Regions from separate parts of the Pseudomonas sp. H3_D04 genome, predicted to be linked through region 1. Evidence: predicted binding sites of a transcription regulator. Region 1 holds the regulator's gene; the other holds the start of a gene.
What was found. The regulator FliA, encoded in region 1, starts transcription of late flagellar genes. The targets are predictions, from matches to a motif close to CTAAAGTTTNNNNNNNNNNNGCCGNTAA.
Positions count from the first base shown of each region.

Region 2: motA (flagellar motor stator protein MotA) is a predicted target of FliA. The motif match lies at 2,199-2,226, and genes of this name have one in related genera.

Region 1 covers NZ_CP162801.1:1,074,704-1,089,634, forward strand. The annotation lists gene fliR (flagellar biosynthetic protein FliR) at 1-634, shown strand, start outside; gene flhB (flagellar biosynthesis protein FlhB) at 638-1,777, shown strand; gene AB4N91_RS05170 (hypothetical protein) at 1,953-2,615, shown strand; gene AB4N91_RS05175 (YncE family protein) at 2,755-4,101, opposite strand; gene flhA (flagellar biosynthesis protein FlhA) at 4,333-6,462, shown strand; gene flhF (flagellar biosynthesis protein FlhF) at 6,474-7,814, shown strand; gene fleN (flagellar synthesis regulator FleN) at 7,931-8,761, shown strand; gene fliA (RNA polymerase sigma factor FliA) at 8,758-9,498, shown strand; gene AB4N91_RS05200 (chemotaxis response regulator CheY) at 9,666-10,037, shown strand; gene AB4N91_RS05205 (protein phosphatase CheZ) at 10,060-10,848, shown strand; gene AB4N91_RS05210 (chemotaxis protein CheA) at 10,902-13,133, shown strand; gene AB4N91_RS05215 (protein-glutamate methylesterase/protein-glutamine glutaminase) at 13,184-14,335, shown strand; gene AB4N91_RS05220 (flagellar motor protein) at 14,335-14,931, shown strand, end outside.
Region 2 covers NZ_CP162801.1:5,251,732-5,254,863, forward strand. The annotation lists gene motB (flagellar motor protein MotB) at 247-1,275, opposite strand; gene motA (flagellar motor stator protein MotA) at 1,279-2,130, opposite strand; gene AB4N91_RS24245 (HDOD domain-containing protein) at 2,297-3,132, shown strand, end outside.

The sequences.
Region 1 (14,931 bases):
GGCGATCACAGTGGTGATTGCGCCGGGCCTTCCGCCGATGCCGCCGATCAATGCGCTGGATCTGAGTGCGCTGCTGCTAATCGCCGAGCAGATCCTCATCGGTGCGTTGCTGGGTTTCTCCTTGCAGCTGTTCTTCCAGGCGTTCGTGGTGGCGGGGCAGATCGTCTCCATTCAGATGGGCATGGGCTTCGCGTCGATGATCGACCCCACCAACGGCGTCTCGGTGGCGGTGATCGGGCAGTTCTTCACCATGCTGGTGACGCTGTTGTTCCTGTCCATGAATGGCCATCTGGTGGTCTTCGAAGTCCTGACCGAAAGCTTCACCACGATGCCGGTGGGCAGTGGCTTGATGGTCAATCATTTCTGGGAGCTGGCCGGTAAGCTGGGCTGGGTTCTGGGTGCTGCACTGTTGCTGGTACTGCCGGCGATCACCGCGTTGCTGGTGGTCAACATTGCGTTCGGCGTAATGACCCGGGCCGCGCCGCAACTGAACATTTTTTCCATCGGTTTCCCGCTGACCCTGGTGCTCGGGCTGTTCATCGTCTGGGTCGGGTTGGCGGACATCATCAATCAGTATCAACCGCTGGCCTCCGAGGCCTTGCAGTTGTTACGCGAACTGGCACGGGCGCGCTGAGTCATGGCTGAGAGCGAAAGCGGTCAGGACAAAACAGAAGACCCCACGGAGAAACGTAAAAAGGACTCCCGGGAAAAGGGCGAGATTGCGCGCTCCAAGGAGCTCAACACCCTGGCTGTCATGCTCGCCGGCGCTGGCGGGCTGCTGATTTTCGGTGGAGCCCTGGCGCAGGACATGATGGAGCTGATGCGCATGAACTTCACGCTGTCGCGGGAGGTGATTCTGGATCAGCGCAACATGGGCGCCTTCCTGCTGCACTCGGGGCAGATCGCCCTGCTGGCGATTCAGCCGGTGATGATCACCTTGTTGCTGGCCGCGTTGATCGGCCCGATTTCCCTCGGTGGTTGGCTGTTCGCGGCAGGCTCCCTGGCACCGAAATTCAGTCGCATGAACCCCGGTGCGGGGCTCAAGCGAATGTTCTCGGCCAAGGCGCTGGTCGAACTGCTCAAGGCCCTGGCGAAGTTTTTCATCGTGCTGTTCGTGGCGCTGGCGGTGTTGTCTGCCGACATCGACGACCTGATGCGCATTGCTCATGAGCCGTTGGACATGGCGATCATTCACAGCCTGCAAGTGGTCGGCTGGAGCACTTTGTGGATGGCTTGCGGGCTGATCATCATCGCTGCCGTCGACGTGCCGGTGCAGCTGTGGGAAAGCCACAAGAAACTGCTGATGACCAAGCAGGAAGTGCGTGACGAACACAAGGATCAGGAAGGGCGGCCGGAGGTCAAACAGCGCATTCGCCAGTTGCAGCGCGAGATGTCGCAGCGGCGGATGATGGCGGCCATCCCTGAGGCCGACGTGGTGATTACCAACCCGACTCACTACGCCGTCGCCCTCAAGTACGATCCCGACAAGGGCAGCGCGCCGGTGCTGCTGGCCAAGGGCAGTGACTTTCTGGCCTTGAAAATTCGTGAGATCGCTGTAGCCAATAATGTGCTGCTGCTCGAATCGCCGGCCCTGGCGCGTTCGATCTACTACTCCACGGAACTGGAGCAGGAAATTCCCGGTGGGTTGTACCTGGCGGTCGCTCAGGTGCTGGCCTACGTCTACCAGATCCGCCAGTACCGCGCGGGCAAGGGCAAGCGCCCGGATCCGCTCAAGGACAACTTGCCGATCCCACCGGATCTGCGGCGTGATTCCTGATCCCGTTCATCTGAAAACTCTGCAACCCTGTTAGTTCTGACAGTAGACGGTCAGCACCCGCTTGCGCTGTCATACCCGTGGGAATTCTCCCGATCAACGTCCTTGCAGTGGTGTTCTGATCATTCGACTGGAGCGCCAAGGATTGGTGTTTGCGTCTGTTCTAGAGGGAATAATCATGACCGAGCGTCTCTATCGAAAACTGCAGGGTATGGAGTTGAAGTTTGTTTCGGGTGTTCTGAAGGATAAGCCGACAGAAAGCGCTATCGGTTATTCGGTCACATTCAGAATGTCGCTGGATTTCGCGTGTTTTGTGCAGATGGCCAATGCTCATATACCTGGATATTTAAACTTTCCAAAAAATGCCATCAGGCCCTCGTTGGAAGGGTTCGCCAGCCATGACAGCTTCAAATATTTAGAAGATTCGGCCGGAAAAATCGGTAGTACAGAGGAGTTGTGCCGCCTTTTTACTGACCCAGAAAACTACAACGATCAGTGGTCCGCCGGGGTCTTGCAGCGACGCCCTCACAAACCTGAATTCTCATTTGTCGATGGGCAACTGCAAGTGGTCGCCACAGTAGATTATCGCCATTCGAAAAAACGCCCGATTCTGGTGAGTGATTTGCCGGTCATTAAATTTCAATGGGCATTAGACCTGTTGCTGGGGCACAACATGGCGGGTGATTCCCTTGCGCCGGGGACAGTCGTCATACTTGGCTATGCCTTGGAGGAGTTGGTGGAGGCGGAGGGATTGCAGATGAATAAAGGTACACGGTACATGGTTGGCAGAACGCTTGATTTCGGTGCCATCCGTGAGGCGCAGATTCTGACGGCGGGATGATTGAGCGCTGGTGTGTGATGTTTTTGTGCCTGACGACCGCTGACGTGAGCCCTTCTGTTTCGAACCTCCCTGCGCAAAAGTTGCGAAGGGAGACCTGCAGTTGGAAAACTGCAGGTGAGTAGGCTTTTATCCTGGCGTTCTAATAGAAATAAAGCACAAAGATGCCGTTGTCAGGCCGCGCAAGCACCTCTCTCAGGTTGTTCTTTCCTGTATCGATTTTCTGGATAACCTCCAGGCTTACAGCATCCAGAACCCAGATGAACGCGGAGGTAAACGTAACGACATAGAGGTGCTTACCGTCGGCGCTCACCGACACATGTCTCGGCGATTTTTCGCTCCAGGCAACATTGATGATTTTGTTGGTAGCCGTATCAATTACCGCAATTTCGCTAGCACTGATATCGGCCACATAAAGGCGAGTACTGTCCTGGTTCAGGGCCATCGAGTAGGCAGATCCAGTGATCGGTATTCTTGCGACAGTTTTTAATTTTTCAGTGTCAATGACGTCAATAGCGGTTGGATCGGAGTCCGACTCCGCGTCGCCCCCGTGGGCAAGGTACACACGCGAACCGCTGGAATTGATAGCGAGGCCAAAAGGCCACGGATTGATCGGCAGCGACAGGACAACGGACTGAGTGCTTGTATCGATTGCTTTCAAGTACCCATTGATTCCCAGTGTGTTACAGGCATAGAGACGTTCGCCGCTTGAACTCACCACCATATAAGGTGAGCCGGATTCGAGGTCGGCGCCTTTCTTGATGTCGTGAGTTTTAGTGTCGATCTCCCAAATGTAATTCGAGTAACGACTGTTGACGTAAGCATGGTCACCGTTCGGGCTTAGGCCACCTAACGTTTCGCCTCCCGTTTCAGGTGAGTAGCTATGAACGATTGTCTGAGTACGGGTATCCATTGCGCGGACATAACTGACGCTGCCATCCGGGGATTGAACGAAATACAGCCGTGAAGCATCCCGGTTGAGGGTGAGGCCGTGGATGCCCTGGACCATCTGTATATTGTCGTTCGCCCGCGTCGCCAGGGGGGCAGCGTGCGGGTAGCTTATCTGGATCTGCGCAAATGGGCCGTGGTGACGGGAGGTCACCTTTTCCAGGCGCAGGTCTGTCAGAGACCTGAGTGCAACGTGAATCTCTGCGCGTTGCTCGCATGTTTGAAATGGCTGGTTGTTGATTTTTACTCGATAGCTCAGTTCATGTCGGCCTTCGGTGAGGTCCTCGGGCTTCACATGGATCGTCAAAGGCGACCCCGCATCCGCAGTTGTGATGATGTGTCGAGCAATGACTTTGTCGTCGAGCAGTAGCTCCAGTTCGTTGTCTGAGGCTAAACACGGGTCGGCAATGGTTACGTTCACCCCATTGTAGGGAAAGAAGTCTTCGCGGGAGGCAAGCCTGATTCCGGTGTCTTTCCAGTCGAGAGTGTCGAGATTAACTTTCACCGACGGTGCAGTCAGTGGCGTGCGTGTGCTGTTCATGGGGCAATTCCTGTCGCTGCGATTGGTCTTTCATTGAAGGTCAATGCGCGGCACACGGCTACTGTCAGAACTAACAGGTACGAATGCTTTTTGGATCAGTGGTCACAAAGGTTGCGCCTGCAATCCACTACGTATTCCCCGCTCCGGCAAAAGTTGGAAGGCTTCTTGCAGTAGCCGCTCTGCGCCTGCTTCAGGCGTCAAAAGTTTGCTTTAAAGGAACGGGGAAAACCGGTGGATCGCTCTCAGTTACTCAGCACCGCACGCACAAACGTTGCCGACTTAAGTCGGGGCAACCTGGGTGTGCCGTTGTTGCTGCTGGTCATGTTGGCAATGATGATGTTGCCGATCCCGCCGTTCCTGCTGGACGTGTTTTTCACGTTCAACATCGCGTTGTCGATTGTCGTCTTGCTGGTTTGCGTCTACGCGTTGCGGCCGCTGGATTTTGCAGTGTTCCCAACCATTCTGCTGGTGGCAACGTTGTTGCGACTGGCGCTGAACGTGGCCTCCACCCGAGTGGTGATGCTCCACGGACAGGACGGTCATGCTTCCGCCGGTAAGGTGATCCAGGCCTTCGGCGAGGTGGTGATCGGCGGTAACTACGTGGTTGGTATCGTAGTTTTCGCGATCTTGATGATCATCAACTTCGTCGTGGTGACCAAGGGCGCCGGGCGGATTTCCGAGGTGAGCGCACGTTTCACCCTCGATGCGATGCCCGGCAAACAAATGGCAATCGACGCCGACTTGAACGCCGGCCTGATCGACCAGAACCAGGCCAAACTGCGCCGGATGGAAGTCGCCCAGGAAGCCGAGTTCTACGGTTCGATGGACGGTGCCAGCAAATTCGTGCGCGGTGACGCCATCGCCGGCCTGCTGATTCTGTTCATCAACCTGATCGGCGGCATGGCGGTCGGTATCTTCCAGCACGGCATGACCTTTGGTGATGCCGGCCGGGTTTACGCCTTGTTGACCATCGGTGACGGTTTGGTGGCGCAATTGCCATCACTGCTGTTGTCGACAGCGGCGGCAATCATGGTGACCCGTGCTTCCGGTTCGGAAGACATGGGCAAACAGATCAATCGCCAGATGTTCGCCTCGCCGAAAGCGTTGGCCGTGGCGGCGGGTTTGATGGCAGTGATGGGCCTGGTGCCCGGCATGCCGCACTTCTCCTTTCTCAGCATGGCGGCCCTGGCTGCGGGCGGCGCGTACCTGTTCTGGAAGAAGCAGAACGTGGTCAAGGTTCAGGCCCTGCAAGAGGTCAAGCGTCAACAGGAGCTGCTGCCATCGCCAGCTCGCGCGATGGAAACCAAGGAGCTGGGTTGGGACGACGTGACACCGATCGACATGATCGGGCTGGAAGTCGGCTATCGCCTGATTCCGCTGGTGGATCGCAATCAGGGTGGTCAGTTGTTGGCGCGGATCAAGGGCGTGCGCAAGAAGCTGTCCCAGGACCTGGGCTTCCTGATGCCGACTGTGCACATTCGTGACAACCTCGACCTGGCCCCGAGTGCTTACCGCCTGACCCTGATGGGCGTGATCCTGGCAGAAGCCGAGATTTACCCGGATCGCGAACTGGCGATCAACCCGGGGCAGGTCTACGGCACGCTCAACGGCATAACCGCCAAAGATCCGGCTTTTGGCCTGGAAGCGGTCTGGATCGAAATCAGCCAGCGTGCCCAGGCGCAATCGCTGGGTTACACCGTGGTGGACGCCAGTACGGTCGTGGCGACGCACTTGAACCAGATTCTGTACAAGCACTCCAGCGAACTGATCGGTCACGAAGAAGTCCAGCAACTCATGCAATTGCTGGCCAAAAGCTCGCCGAAGCTGGCCGAAGAGCTGGTGCCGGGTGTGGTCTCGCTGTCGCAGTTGCTCAAGGTGCTTCAAGCGTTGTTGGCCGAACAGGTGCCGGTGCGGGACATTCGCAGCATCGCCGAGGCCATCGCCAACAATGCTGCCAAGAGTCAAGATACTGCCGCTTTGGTGGCCGCGGTGCGCGTCGGCGTATCCCGCGCAATCGTCCAAAGCATTGTAGGGACTGACTCCGAGCTACCAGTTATCACGCTGGAGCCAAGGTTGGAACAGATATTGCTCAATAGTCTTCAGAAGGCAGGACAAGGCTCGGAAGAGGGTGTTCTGCTGGAGCCAAGCATGGCTGAGAAACTGCAACGTTCGTTGATCGATGCGGCGCAGCGTCAGGAAATGCAAGGTCAACCGGTGATTCTGCTGGTAGCCGGTCCGGTTCGCGCGATGCTGTCGCGATTCGGCCGACTGGCAGTGCCGGGTTTGCATGTGTTGGCTTACCAGGAAATTCCTGACAACAAGCAAGTGACCATCGTTGCGACAGTAGGGCCCAACGGCTGAGGTAGTGGTTTATGCAAGTTAAGCGTTTTTTCGCCGCCGATATGCGTCAGGCCATGAAACTGGTTCGTGATGAGCTGGGCGCTGATGCCGCCATTATTGGTAATCGCCGGATCGCCGGTGGTGTCGAGCTGACGGCTGCCCTGGATTACAAATTGTCGGCGCTGGCCCCGCGTGTTCCGAACATGGAACTCGAGGATGAGCTGCGCAAGACCCAGTCGCGGATCGTTACCGCTCAGGCCGAATTGAGCCTGCGTGGCGAAGGCGAAACCGAAGGCGAAGGCGACAAGACCACCAATCGCCAATTGTTCGCCGGCCTGCCGTTGACCGCCGCCGAGCCGCTGATCGAGCCGACGTATGCCGAACCTCGTCGCTCGGCACCAGCCCCGGCACCTGCCGCTGGCGGCGTCGATCCGCGGGCGTTCGATTCGATGCGTTTCGAACTCAACAGCCTGCGCGAATTGATGGAAGTACAACTCGGCTCCCTGGCCTGGAATCAGCTGCAAGGCAGCCGTCCAGCCCAGGCCAATCTTTGGCGTCGCTTGCAACGCATCGGCCTGTCCGGCCCGTTGTCCCGCGACTTGCTGGCGATGATTACCGACATTGACGAACCCCGTCAGGCCTGGCGCATGTTACTGGCGCACCTGGCACGGATGATTGCCACACCGGAAGTCGAACCACTGGAAGAGGGCGGCGTGATTGCCATGGTCGGCCCTGCCGGCATGGGCAAGACCACCACCCTGGCCAAGCTCGCGGCCCGCTACGTGCTCAAATACGGCGCGCAAAACATCGCGCTGGTGAGCATGGACAGCTACCGTATCGGTGCTCAGGAACAATTGAAGACCCTGGGCCGGATTCTCAACGTGTCGGTAACCCACGTCGATCCGGGCCAATCTCTGGTGCAGGCGCTGGACCCCTTGCTGCGCAAGCGCGTGGTGTTGATCGATACCGCCGGCCTCCAGGCCAGCGATCCAGCCCTGCGTATGCAGCTCGAAAGCCTGGCCGGACGGGGCATCAAGTCAAAAAATTATCTGGTTCTGGCAACCACCAGCCAGAAACAGGTTCTAACGGCCGCTTATCATAGTTACAAGCGCTGCGGGCTCGCTGGCTGCATCCTGACTAAACTGGATGAAACGGCAAGTCTGGGCGAGGTGTTGAGCCTGGCGATCAGTCATGAATTGCCGGTGGCTTACCTGACCGATGGCCCGCGTATTCCGGATGATTTGCATCTGCCGCGTCGTCATCAGTTGGTCAGTCGTGCCGTCAGCGTGCAAATGCAAGAAGAACCCAGCGAAGAAGCCATGGCTGACATGTTCGCTGATATTTACCACAGCCCGACCAAGCAGGTTGGCTGAGGTGCTAATGAACCGTTTTTGTACCTACATCGATGGTCTGCCATGCATTGTTCAGTTATTGAGCGCGCAGCCAGTAATGTGGCCTCCGTCTATGCAAGACAAGGTAAAGAAATAACATGGGCAGCATGCATCCCGTACAGGTGATCGCGGTGACCGGCGGCAAAGGTGGCGTCGGGAAGACTAACGTGTCAGTGAACTTGTCCCTGGCTCTAGCTGAGCTCGGCCGGCGCGTCATGCTGCTGGACGCCGATCTGGGGCTGGCGAACGTCGACGTCCTCTTGGGGCTGACACCCAAACGTACCCTGGCCGACGTGATCGAAGGCCGCTGTGAGCTGCGCGACGTTCTGTTGCAGGGCCCCGGCGGTATTCGCATTGTCCCGGCCGCGTCCGGCACACAGAGCATGGTTCATCTGAGCCCGGCTCAGCACGCCGGCCTGATCCAGGCCTTCAGCGATATCGGCGACAACCTCGATGTCTTGGTGATCGACACCGCTGCAGGTATTGGTGACTCGGTAGTCAGTTTCGTCCGCGCAGCGCAAGAGGTCTTGCTGGTGGTGTGCGACGAGCCGACCTCGATCACCGACGCCTACGCGCTGATCAAACTGCTGAACCGCGATTACGGCATGAACCGCTTCCGCGTCCTGGCCAACATGGCCCAGAGCCCGCAGGAAGGTCGCAACCTGTTCGCCAAGTTGACCAAGGTCACGGACCGTTTCCTTGACGTCGCCTTACAATACGTCGGCGCGGTGCCTTACGACGAAAGCGTGCGCAAGGCCGTGCAGAAACAGCGTGCCGTCTACGAAGCCTTCCCGCGTTCCAAATGCGCCCTGGCGTTCAAGGCCATCGCGCAGAAGGTTGACACCTGGCCGCTGCCTGCCAACCCGCGTGGGCACCTGGAGTTTTTCGTCGAGCGCCTCGTGCAACAGACCGCAGGACCCGTCCTATGACAGCCAGTGGCTACAACCTCTACAAGAAGTCGGCACGTGACGCGCAGTACGAGCTGATCGAGCGTTACGCGCCACTGGTCAAACGCATTGCTTACCACTTGCTGGCCCGTCTGCCGGCCAGTGTTCAGGTTGAAGACCTGATCCAGGCCGGGATGATCGGCCTGCTGGAAGTATCGACCAAATATGACGCCAGCAAAGGCGCGAGTTTCGAGACGTACGCGGGCATTCGAATCCGCGGCGCGATGCTCGATGAAGTGCGCAAGGGTGACTGGGCGCCACGCTCGGTTCACCGCAATACCCGCATGGTCAGTGACGCAATTCGCTCGATTGAAGCTAAAACCGGTCGTGACGCTAAAGATCATGAAGTTGCGGCCGAACTCCAATTGAGTCTCGACGATTATTACGGGATTTTGAACGACACCCTGGGCAGCCGGTTATTCAGTTTCGACGATCTGTTGCAGGACGGCGAACACGAAGGGCTGCACGAGGATGGCGCGAGTGCACATCTGGAGCCGTCACGCGATCTGGAAGATGAACGCTTCCAGGCCGCGCTGGCGGACGCGATTGCCAATTTGCCGGAGCGTGAGCGACTGGTGTTGGCGCTGTACTACGACGAAGAGCTGAACCTCAAGGAAATCGGTGAGGTCCTGGGGGTCAGCGAATCGCGGGTCAGCCAGTTACATAGCCAGTGCGCGGCCCGTTTGCGGGGGCGTTTGGGGGAGTGGCGAGCGCGCTGAAGGCAGTGTGGGGGCACTGCGAACGAGGCCGGTGGGGTGTTGAACTGCACCGGTCGCGATCTGTTGTGCTCCAGACAGTCATCGAGTGCATTGCCGGATTGATTGAAATGGCGCGTCCAGGTGCTGGGCGCGTTTAAGACTGCTTGGAGGTCGAATTGGACAAGAACATGAAAATCCTCATCGTTGATGACTTCTCAACGATGCGGCGGATCATAAAAAACCTGTTGCGTGACCTTGGGTTCACCAACACGGTCGAGGCCGACGATGGCACTACTGCCATTCCGGTTCTCAACAGCGGGAGCATCGACTTTCTGGTAACGGACTGGAACATGCCTGGCATGACCGGTATCGATCTGCTGCGTCACGTGCGCGCCGATGAAAAGCTCAAGCACCTGCCGGTGCTGATGGTGACCGCCGAAGCCAAGCGCGAGCAGATTATCGAAGCAGCCCAGGCCGGTGTTAACGGCTATGTGGTCAAACCCTTTACGGCCCAGGCGTTGAAAGAAAAAATCGAGAAGATTTTCGAACGCATCGGTTGATCCACTGCGCCACGGGGGAGCTATGGAGCATAACGAATCTTCACAGGGCGATTTTGAATCGACCCTGAAAAAACACGCGGTCGAACTGGTCGAAAGCCTTGAAAAGGGCAGGTTCGGCGACGCTGTGCAACTGATCCATGAGCTCAATCAGACCCGTGACCGCGGCCTGTACCAGGAAGTGGGCAAGCTCACTCGCGAGCTGCATAGCGCGATCGTCAATTTCCAGATTGACCCGAACATGCCGCAAGCCGAGGAAGTGTCGCAGATCACGGACGCCACCGAGCGCCTGGGGTATGTGGTCAAGCTGACCGAGGCTGCGGCCAACCGCACCATGGACCTGGTGGAAAACGCCACGCCGCTGGTCAATGGCCTGAGCAATGAAGCTCAGGCATTGAGCGCCGACTGGGGGCGCTTCATGCGTCGCGAAGTCGGGGCTGAAGAGTTTCGCGAACTGGCCCGGCGAGTCGACGGTTTCCTGACACGCAGCAGCGAAGACAATCGCACGGTGTCGAGCAACCTCAACGACATATTGCTGGCCCAGGATTACCAGGACCTCACCGGTCAGGTGATCAAACGCGTGACCCAATTGGTCACCGAAGTTGAAAGCAACCTGCTCAAGCTTGTGCTCATGGCCAGTCAGGTAGACCGCTTTGCGGGTATCGAACATGACCGTGAAGCGATGCTCGCTGAAAAAGATCCGCAAAAACATCTCTCTCAGGGTGAAGGTCCGCAGATTCATGCCGATAAAAGAGAAGACGTTGTGTCCGGTCAGGACGATGTGGACGATTTGTTATCCAGCCTAGGATTTTAGAGTTTTAGCATTTTAGGTTTTTTAGGTTTTTAGACCTCAGGAGCACCCCCTTAATGAGCTTCGGCGCCGATGAAGAGATCCTTCAGGATTTCCTGGTTGAGGCCGGCGAGATTCTAGAGCAACTGTCCGAACAGCTGGTCGAGCTTGAAAGCCGACCGGATGATGCGGACTTGCTCAATGCAATTTTTCGCGGTTTTCACACTGTAAAAGGGGGCGCCGGCTTCCTCCAGCTCAACGAGCTGGTGGAGTGCTGTCACATCGCCGAGAACGTGTTCGACATCCTGCGCAAGGGTGAACGTCGCGTCGACTCGGAACTGATGGACGTGGTTCTCGAAGCGCTGGATGCGGTGAACAGCATGTTCACCGAGGTCCGCGAACGCAGCCCGATTACGGCTGCCACGCCTGAATTGCTCGCGGCACTGGCCCGTCTGGCCGAGCCGCAAACGGCTGATGAGTCTGCACCGGTTGCTGAAGTGGTCGAAGCACCTGCTGCTGAAGAGTCGGGCGACATCACTGATAACGAATTCGAGCAATTGCTGGACTCGCTGAACGCCGTCAAGGCTCAAGCCGAAGCGCCGGCGGTTGCTCCAGTGGCGGCTGCCGATTCGGCGGCCGGCGACGAAATCACCGATGCCGAGTTCGAGTCGTTGCTCGATCAACTGCATGGCAAAGGCCAGTTCGCCGTCGACGCGGTGGCACCGCCCACTGCACCGGCTGCTCCGAAAGCGGCCGGCGACAGCTCTGATATTACTGACGACGAATTCGAAGCACTGCTCGACCAGTTGCACGGCAAGGGCAACTTTGCGGTGGACGCGCTGGAGTCGGCCATTGCCGCCGTACCCGCCTCGGCTGCGCCAACCGCGAAAGCGGCCGGTGGTGATCTGATCTCCGATCACGAGTTCGAATCGCTGCTCGACGAATTGCATGGCAAAGGCAAATTCACTGAAGTCGGCACAGGTGCTGCGGTGGCTGCTCCAGCCGCCAAGGCTGCTGCACCGAAATCGGTTGCCAAGGCGCCCGAGCCGAAAGCCGAAGCGCCGAAACCGGCGGCTGCCGCTGCACCGGCTCCAGCCCGCGCACCGTCCGCGCCGCCACCGGAAAAACCGGCCAGTGAAGCCGAGACCACCGTGCGGGTTGATACCGCGCGTCTCGACGAAATCATGAACATGGTCGGCGAACTGGTATTGGTGCGTAACCGCTTGGTCCGTCTGGGCCTCAACAGCGGCGACGAAGCCATGTCCAAGGCTGTGTCGAACCTCGACGTGGTCACGGCCGACCTGCAGACCGCGGTCATGAAGACCCGGATGCAACCGATCAAGAAAGTTTTCGGGCGCTTCCCGCGCCTCGTTCGCGACCTGGCTCGCCAGCTCAAGAAAGAGATCAACCTGGAGCTGGTCGGCGAAGAAACCGACCTCGACAAGAACCTCGTCGAGGCCCTGGCCGACCCGCTGGTCCACTTGGTGCGCAACTCGGTCGACCACGGCATTGAAGAGCCGGCCGAGCGCGAAGCGATGGGCAAACCTCGCAGCGGCAAGGTGATCCTGTCCGCAGAACAGGAAGGCGACCACATCCTGCTGTCCATCTCCGATGACGGCAAGGGCATGGACGCCGATGTTCTGCGCGGCATTGCCGTGAAGAAAGGGCTGATGGACAAGGATGCCGCGGATCGCCTCAGCGAGTCCGACTGCTTCAACCTGATCTTTGCGCCGGGTTTTTCGACCAAGACCGAAATTTCCGATGTCTCCGGACGCGGCGTGGGCATGGACGTGGTGAAAACCAAAATCGCCCAGCTCAACGGCACCATCAATATTTATTCGACCAAGGGCAAAGGCTCGAAGATCGTCATCAAGGTCCCGTTGACCCTGGCGATCATGCCGACGCTGATGGTCATGCTCGGCAACCAGGCGTTCGCGTTCCCGCTGGTGAACGTCAACGAAATCTTCCACCTCGACCTGTCGCGCACCAACGTGGTGGACGGCCAGGAAGTGGTGATCGTGCGGGACAAGGCACTGCCATTGTTCTACCTCAAGCGCTGGCTGGTCAGCTCCGCCGCTCACGAAGAGCAGCGCGAAGGCCACGTGGTGATCCTTTCGGTGGGTACTCAGCGGATCGGCTTCGTCGTCGACCAGCTGGTGGGCCAGGAAGAAGTGGTCATCAAGCCATTGGGCAAAATGCTCCAGGGAACCCCGGGCATGTCGGGCGCCACCATTACCGGTGACGGTCGCATCGCGCTGATTCTCGATGTTCCGAGCATGCTCAAGCGTTACGCCGCACGGCGTATTTGATTCTGGTGGAGCGGGGCGACTAAGCCTCGCTCCGTCCTAACGGAGTGTTTATGGCAGTCAAAGTCCTGGTGGTGGACGATTCGGGGTTTTTCCGCCGCCGCGTCTCGGAAATTCTTTCAGCGGATCCGAATATCCAGGTCGTCGGTACGGCGACCAACGGAAAAGAGGCGATCGATCAGGCGCTGGCCCTCAAGCCAGACGTGATCACCATGGACTACGAGATGCCGATGATGGATGGCATCACGGCAGTGCGGCACATCATGCAGCGTTGCCCAACCCCGGTGTTGATGTTCTCCTCGCTGACCCACGAAGGCGCTCGGGTAACCCTCGACGCGCTGGACGCCGGCGCGGTGGATTTCCTGCCGAAGAATTTCGAAGACATCTCCCGTAACCCGGAGAAGGTCAAGCAACTGCTGTGCGAGAAAATTCTCAGCATCTCGCGCAGTAACCGTCGTGCCAGCACCTACAGCGCACCGGCCCCGGTCGCCGCGCCAGCCCCGACGCCTGCGCCTTCGAGCGTCAGCAGTTACGGCAGCAGCACGCCTGCGCGTCCGGCTCCGGCACCGATTCCGGCGCGTAGCTACGCCCCGGCATCGTCCCCGGCATCGTCCGGGCAGTCGTCGCCTGCACCAAAACGCAAAGCCTACAAACTGGTGGCTATCGGTACGTCCACGGGCGGTCCGGTTGCCCTGCAACGGGTGTTGACCCAGTTGCCGGCCAACTTCCCGGCGCCGATCGTGTTGATCCAGCACATGCCGGCCGCCTTCACCAAGGCCTTCGCCGAACGTCTGGACAAGCTCTGCCGCATCAGCGTCAAGGAAGCGGAGGATGGCGACATTCTGCGTCCGGGCCTGGCGCTGCTGGCGCCGGGCGGCAAGCAAATGATGATCGACGGCCGTGGCGCGGTGAAAATCCTGCCGGGCGACGAGCGTCTGAACTACAAACCGTGCGTGGACATCACCTTCGGTTCGGCTGCCAAGTCCTACGGCGACAAAGTTCTGGCGGTCGTACTGACCGGCATGGGTGCCGACGGTCGTGAAGGCGCGCGCCTGCTCAAGCAGGGCGGCAGCGCGATCTGGGCTCAGGATGAAGCCAGCTGCGTGATCTACGGCATGCCGATGGCCATCGTCAAAGCCGACCTCGCCGACGCGATCTACGGTCTGGACGATATTGGCAGGCACTTGGTCGAGGCGTGTATCTGATGGATGTTTTAAGCCTTATCGGGATCATCTTGGCGTTTGTCGCCATCATTGGCGGCAACTACCTTGAAGGCGGTCATCTCGGCGCATTGGCCAACGGCCCGGCGGCGCTGATCGTACTCGGTGGGACTATCGGCGCGGCATTGCTGCAATCACCGATGAGCGCCTTCAAGCGTGCCATGCAAATCATTGGCTGGATTCTGTTTCCGCCTCGCGTTGACCTGGCCGGTGGCGTCGACCGCGTCGTCAACTGGAGCCTGACCGCGCGCAAGGAAGGCCTGCTCGGTCTGGAAGGGGTGGCCGATGCCGAACCTGACAGTTACTCGCGCAAAGGTCTGCAACTGCTGGTCGACGGCGCCGAGCCGGAAGCGATTCGCAGCATTCTGGAAGTGGATTTCTACACCCAGGAAGCCCGCGACATCGAAGCGGCCAAAGTCTTTGAAAGCATGGGCGGCTACGCGCCGACCATCGGCATCATCGGTGCGGTGATGGGCCTGATCCATGTCATGGGCAACCTGGCCGATCCGACGCAACTGGGCAGCGGCATCGCCGTCGCCTTCGTCGCCACCATCTACGGTGTGGCCAGTGCCAACCTGGTG
Region 2 (3,132 bases), 2.4 Mb from region 1:
AGGGGCAAGAGCCTTTTGGTTACTTTGGGGCTCTTCCAAAGTGACTCGCTGTAAGAGCGAAACCATTGGCGGCCGTTACCGCAGAAATGGATATGTACACCGCCCTCCCCCCGTCGCCTGACTCAAAGCCTTCGCGAGCGGGCTCGCTCCCACAGGGGCCATGTCCACGCTAAAAATGCAGTGACGTCCAACCCCGTGAAAGACGCACAAAAAAGCCGACATCTCTGTCGGCTTGATTGTTGTGGATCACTGCTTCGGCGGTTCCGCCGGTTTCGGTGCCGGGTCTTCGAAGATATTCAATCGCTCACGAAGCTCATGGGCCGGCAGCGGTAGTTTATCCGCCGGCAATGCGTTCGGATCGATCGGCGTGGCCGGCACTTCGCCCGGACCTCCCTGCCCCTGCGTTGGCGCAGGTGCCGGTTCAGCGCCTTGCGAACCTTCGATGGCGCGTTGGGCCTTTTTGGTCAGCACCACGATGTCGATCCGGCGATTGACCGGGTTGAACGGGTTCTCGCGATCGAACAGCGCCGACGAGGCATAACCGACCACCCGCGCCACTTGCTGATCCGGATAGCTGCCGGCGACCAGGGCACGGCGGGCGGCGTTGGCACGGTTGGCTGAGAGTTCCCAGTTACCAAAATCACCGGTGCCCGAGTACGGCTTGGCATCGGTATGGCCGCTGATGCTGATCTTGTTCGGCACCGCTTTGATGGTGTCGGCCATGGCCAGCAGGATGTCTTCGAAATACGGTTTCAGACGCGCTGAGCCTGAGTCGAACATAGGCCGGTTTTCCGCGTCCATGATCTGGATGCGCAAGCCGTCCTGTGTGATTTCGAACAGGATCTGGTCCTTGAATTTTTGCAGCTGCGGGTTTTCATCAACCTTGTTCTGCAATTCTTGCAGCAACAGTTCCAGGCGTTCCTTCTCCACCTGTTCGGCCATGCCTTCGACCTGGTCGGTGTCGACGGTGACTCGGTCCGGCTGCGGCTGAGACTTCACCTCAGGGTTGAGGGTGTTCTCCGGCGCCAGGGTCGGGGAGCCGCCCAGATCGATGATGTATGGCGTGCCGCTTTCGGAAAAACCGACCGGGTCCTTGAAGTAACCGGCGATGGCAATCTTCTGTTCCGGCGTGGCGGTGGACAGCAACCACAGCACCAGGAAGAACGCCATCATCGCCGTCGCGAAGTCAGCGAAGGCGATTTTCCAGGAGCCCCCGTGATGTCCGGCCGCGTATTTTTTTACGCGTTTGATGATTATCGGCTGGTTGTTTTCCATGACTTAGCGACCGCGAACCGCTTGTTCCAGCTCAGCGAAGCTAGGACGGTGCGCCGGGTACAAAACCTTGCGGCCGAATTCCACTGCCAGCGATGGCGGCATGCCGGAAGCCGAAGCAACCAGCGAAGCCTTGATGGCTTCGTAGACGTTCAGCTCTTCCTTGGCTTCGTGGGCCAGGGCATGGGCCAGCGGGCCGAAGAAGCCGTAGGCGGCGAGAATACCGAAGAAAGTACCTACCAGTGCCGCACCCACGTGTAAGCCGATCATTTTCTGATCGCTTTCACCCAGGGAGGCCATGGTCACCACGATACCCAATACGGCCGCGACAATACCGAAGCCAGGCATGGCGTCGGCGATGCCGTTCACGGCGTGGGACGGGTGATCGAGGTCTTCCTTGAGGCTGGTCAGTTCCATGTCGAACAGACCTTCGAGCTCATGGGGCGCCATGTTGCCGGAGGACATGATGCGCAGGTAATCGCAGATGTAAGCGGTCATGCGGTCATCTTTCAGAACCGCAGGGTACTTGGCGAAGATCGGGCTCGCGGCGGCGTCTTCGATGTCGCCTTCGATCGCCATCATGCCTTCGCGGCGGCTCTTGTTGAGGATCTCGTAGATCAGACCCAGCACTTCCAGATAGAACGTGTGGTTGAAGCGCGAACTGAACATTCCCAGCGCTTTCTTGAGAACGAGTTTGAACATGTGACCTGGGTTGGCCTGCAGGAATGCACCGAGGGCCGCACCACCGATAATCATCACCTCGAAAGGTTGAATCAGGGCGGCAATCTTGCCGTGGGAAAGCACGTATCCGCCGAGCACGCTCGCGAATACGACGATGATGCCGATTATTTTAGCCATAGGTAGGAGAGCACTTACTGAGTCGGGTTCAAGGTCATATTCGGAAGTTAAAAAATCTCTTCTTCTACTTATCGGCAAAACTGCGCCAGACTATAGCCAGTTCAAGCGAAAAGCTAATTTAGCCCTCTCTGGGCATAGGTAATGCAGACGATGATCACGTCCAACCATGGCTAACGAAACGAACACCCCTATCCCAAAACCAACCACTCTTGAAGGCTGGGTCAAGCTTCTCGATGGCGTGCGTCTGCCGGTTCCGCAAGACAGTCACGACCGTGTCTGCAAGGCCCTCGCCGACAACCGCAGCTCGATTCGCGACATCGCCGAATTGTTGCAGGACAGCCCGGCCCTGGCCTTGAGCGTGATTCGTGAAGCCAATCGTCATACCCACGGCAGCATGACCGACCCGGCGGAAAACCTTGAGGTGGCGATCAATCGTCTCGGGTTGAAACGCACCGAGGAATTGCTCGCCCGGTTGCCTGCCGAACCGCAATCACAGATCCCGGTGGCGTTGCGTCAGCTGCAGATGATCAGCCAGCACGCGACCCAACAGGCCAACGGTTTTTTTGCCGCTCGCCTGGCGCGGCTCTGGCAGGACATTCACTGGGGCAGCCTGCTATTTCTCTCGCCGCTCTGGCCGATGGCGCTGACTCATCCGCAGTTGCTCGAAGAATGGGAACTGCGGGTCATTCATAAAGGCGAGTCAGCGCGCAAAGTCGAAAAGGACCTGTTCGGCGTTCGCCTGCTGGACATCTGCCAGGCGCTGGTGGACATCTGGCGCCTGCCAATCTGGGTGCAGCAAGGTTATCGCCTGCTGCTCAACGAGCAGCGCGAACTGGTCAAAGTCCTGCGTATTGCCCGGGACAGCGAGCATCCCTTGCGCCAGCAAAATCGCCTCGATGACGATCCGACCTTGCGTCGCTGGCTCAACCAACCGGCCAATACCGTGTTGCTGGCCAATGGGCTGGCACTGTCGGCGCAACAGGCCTGGGACAGCCCGCACAG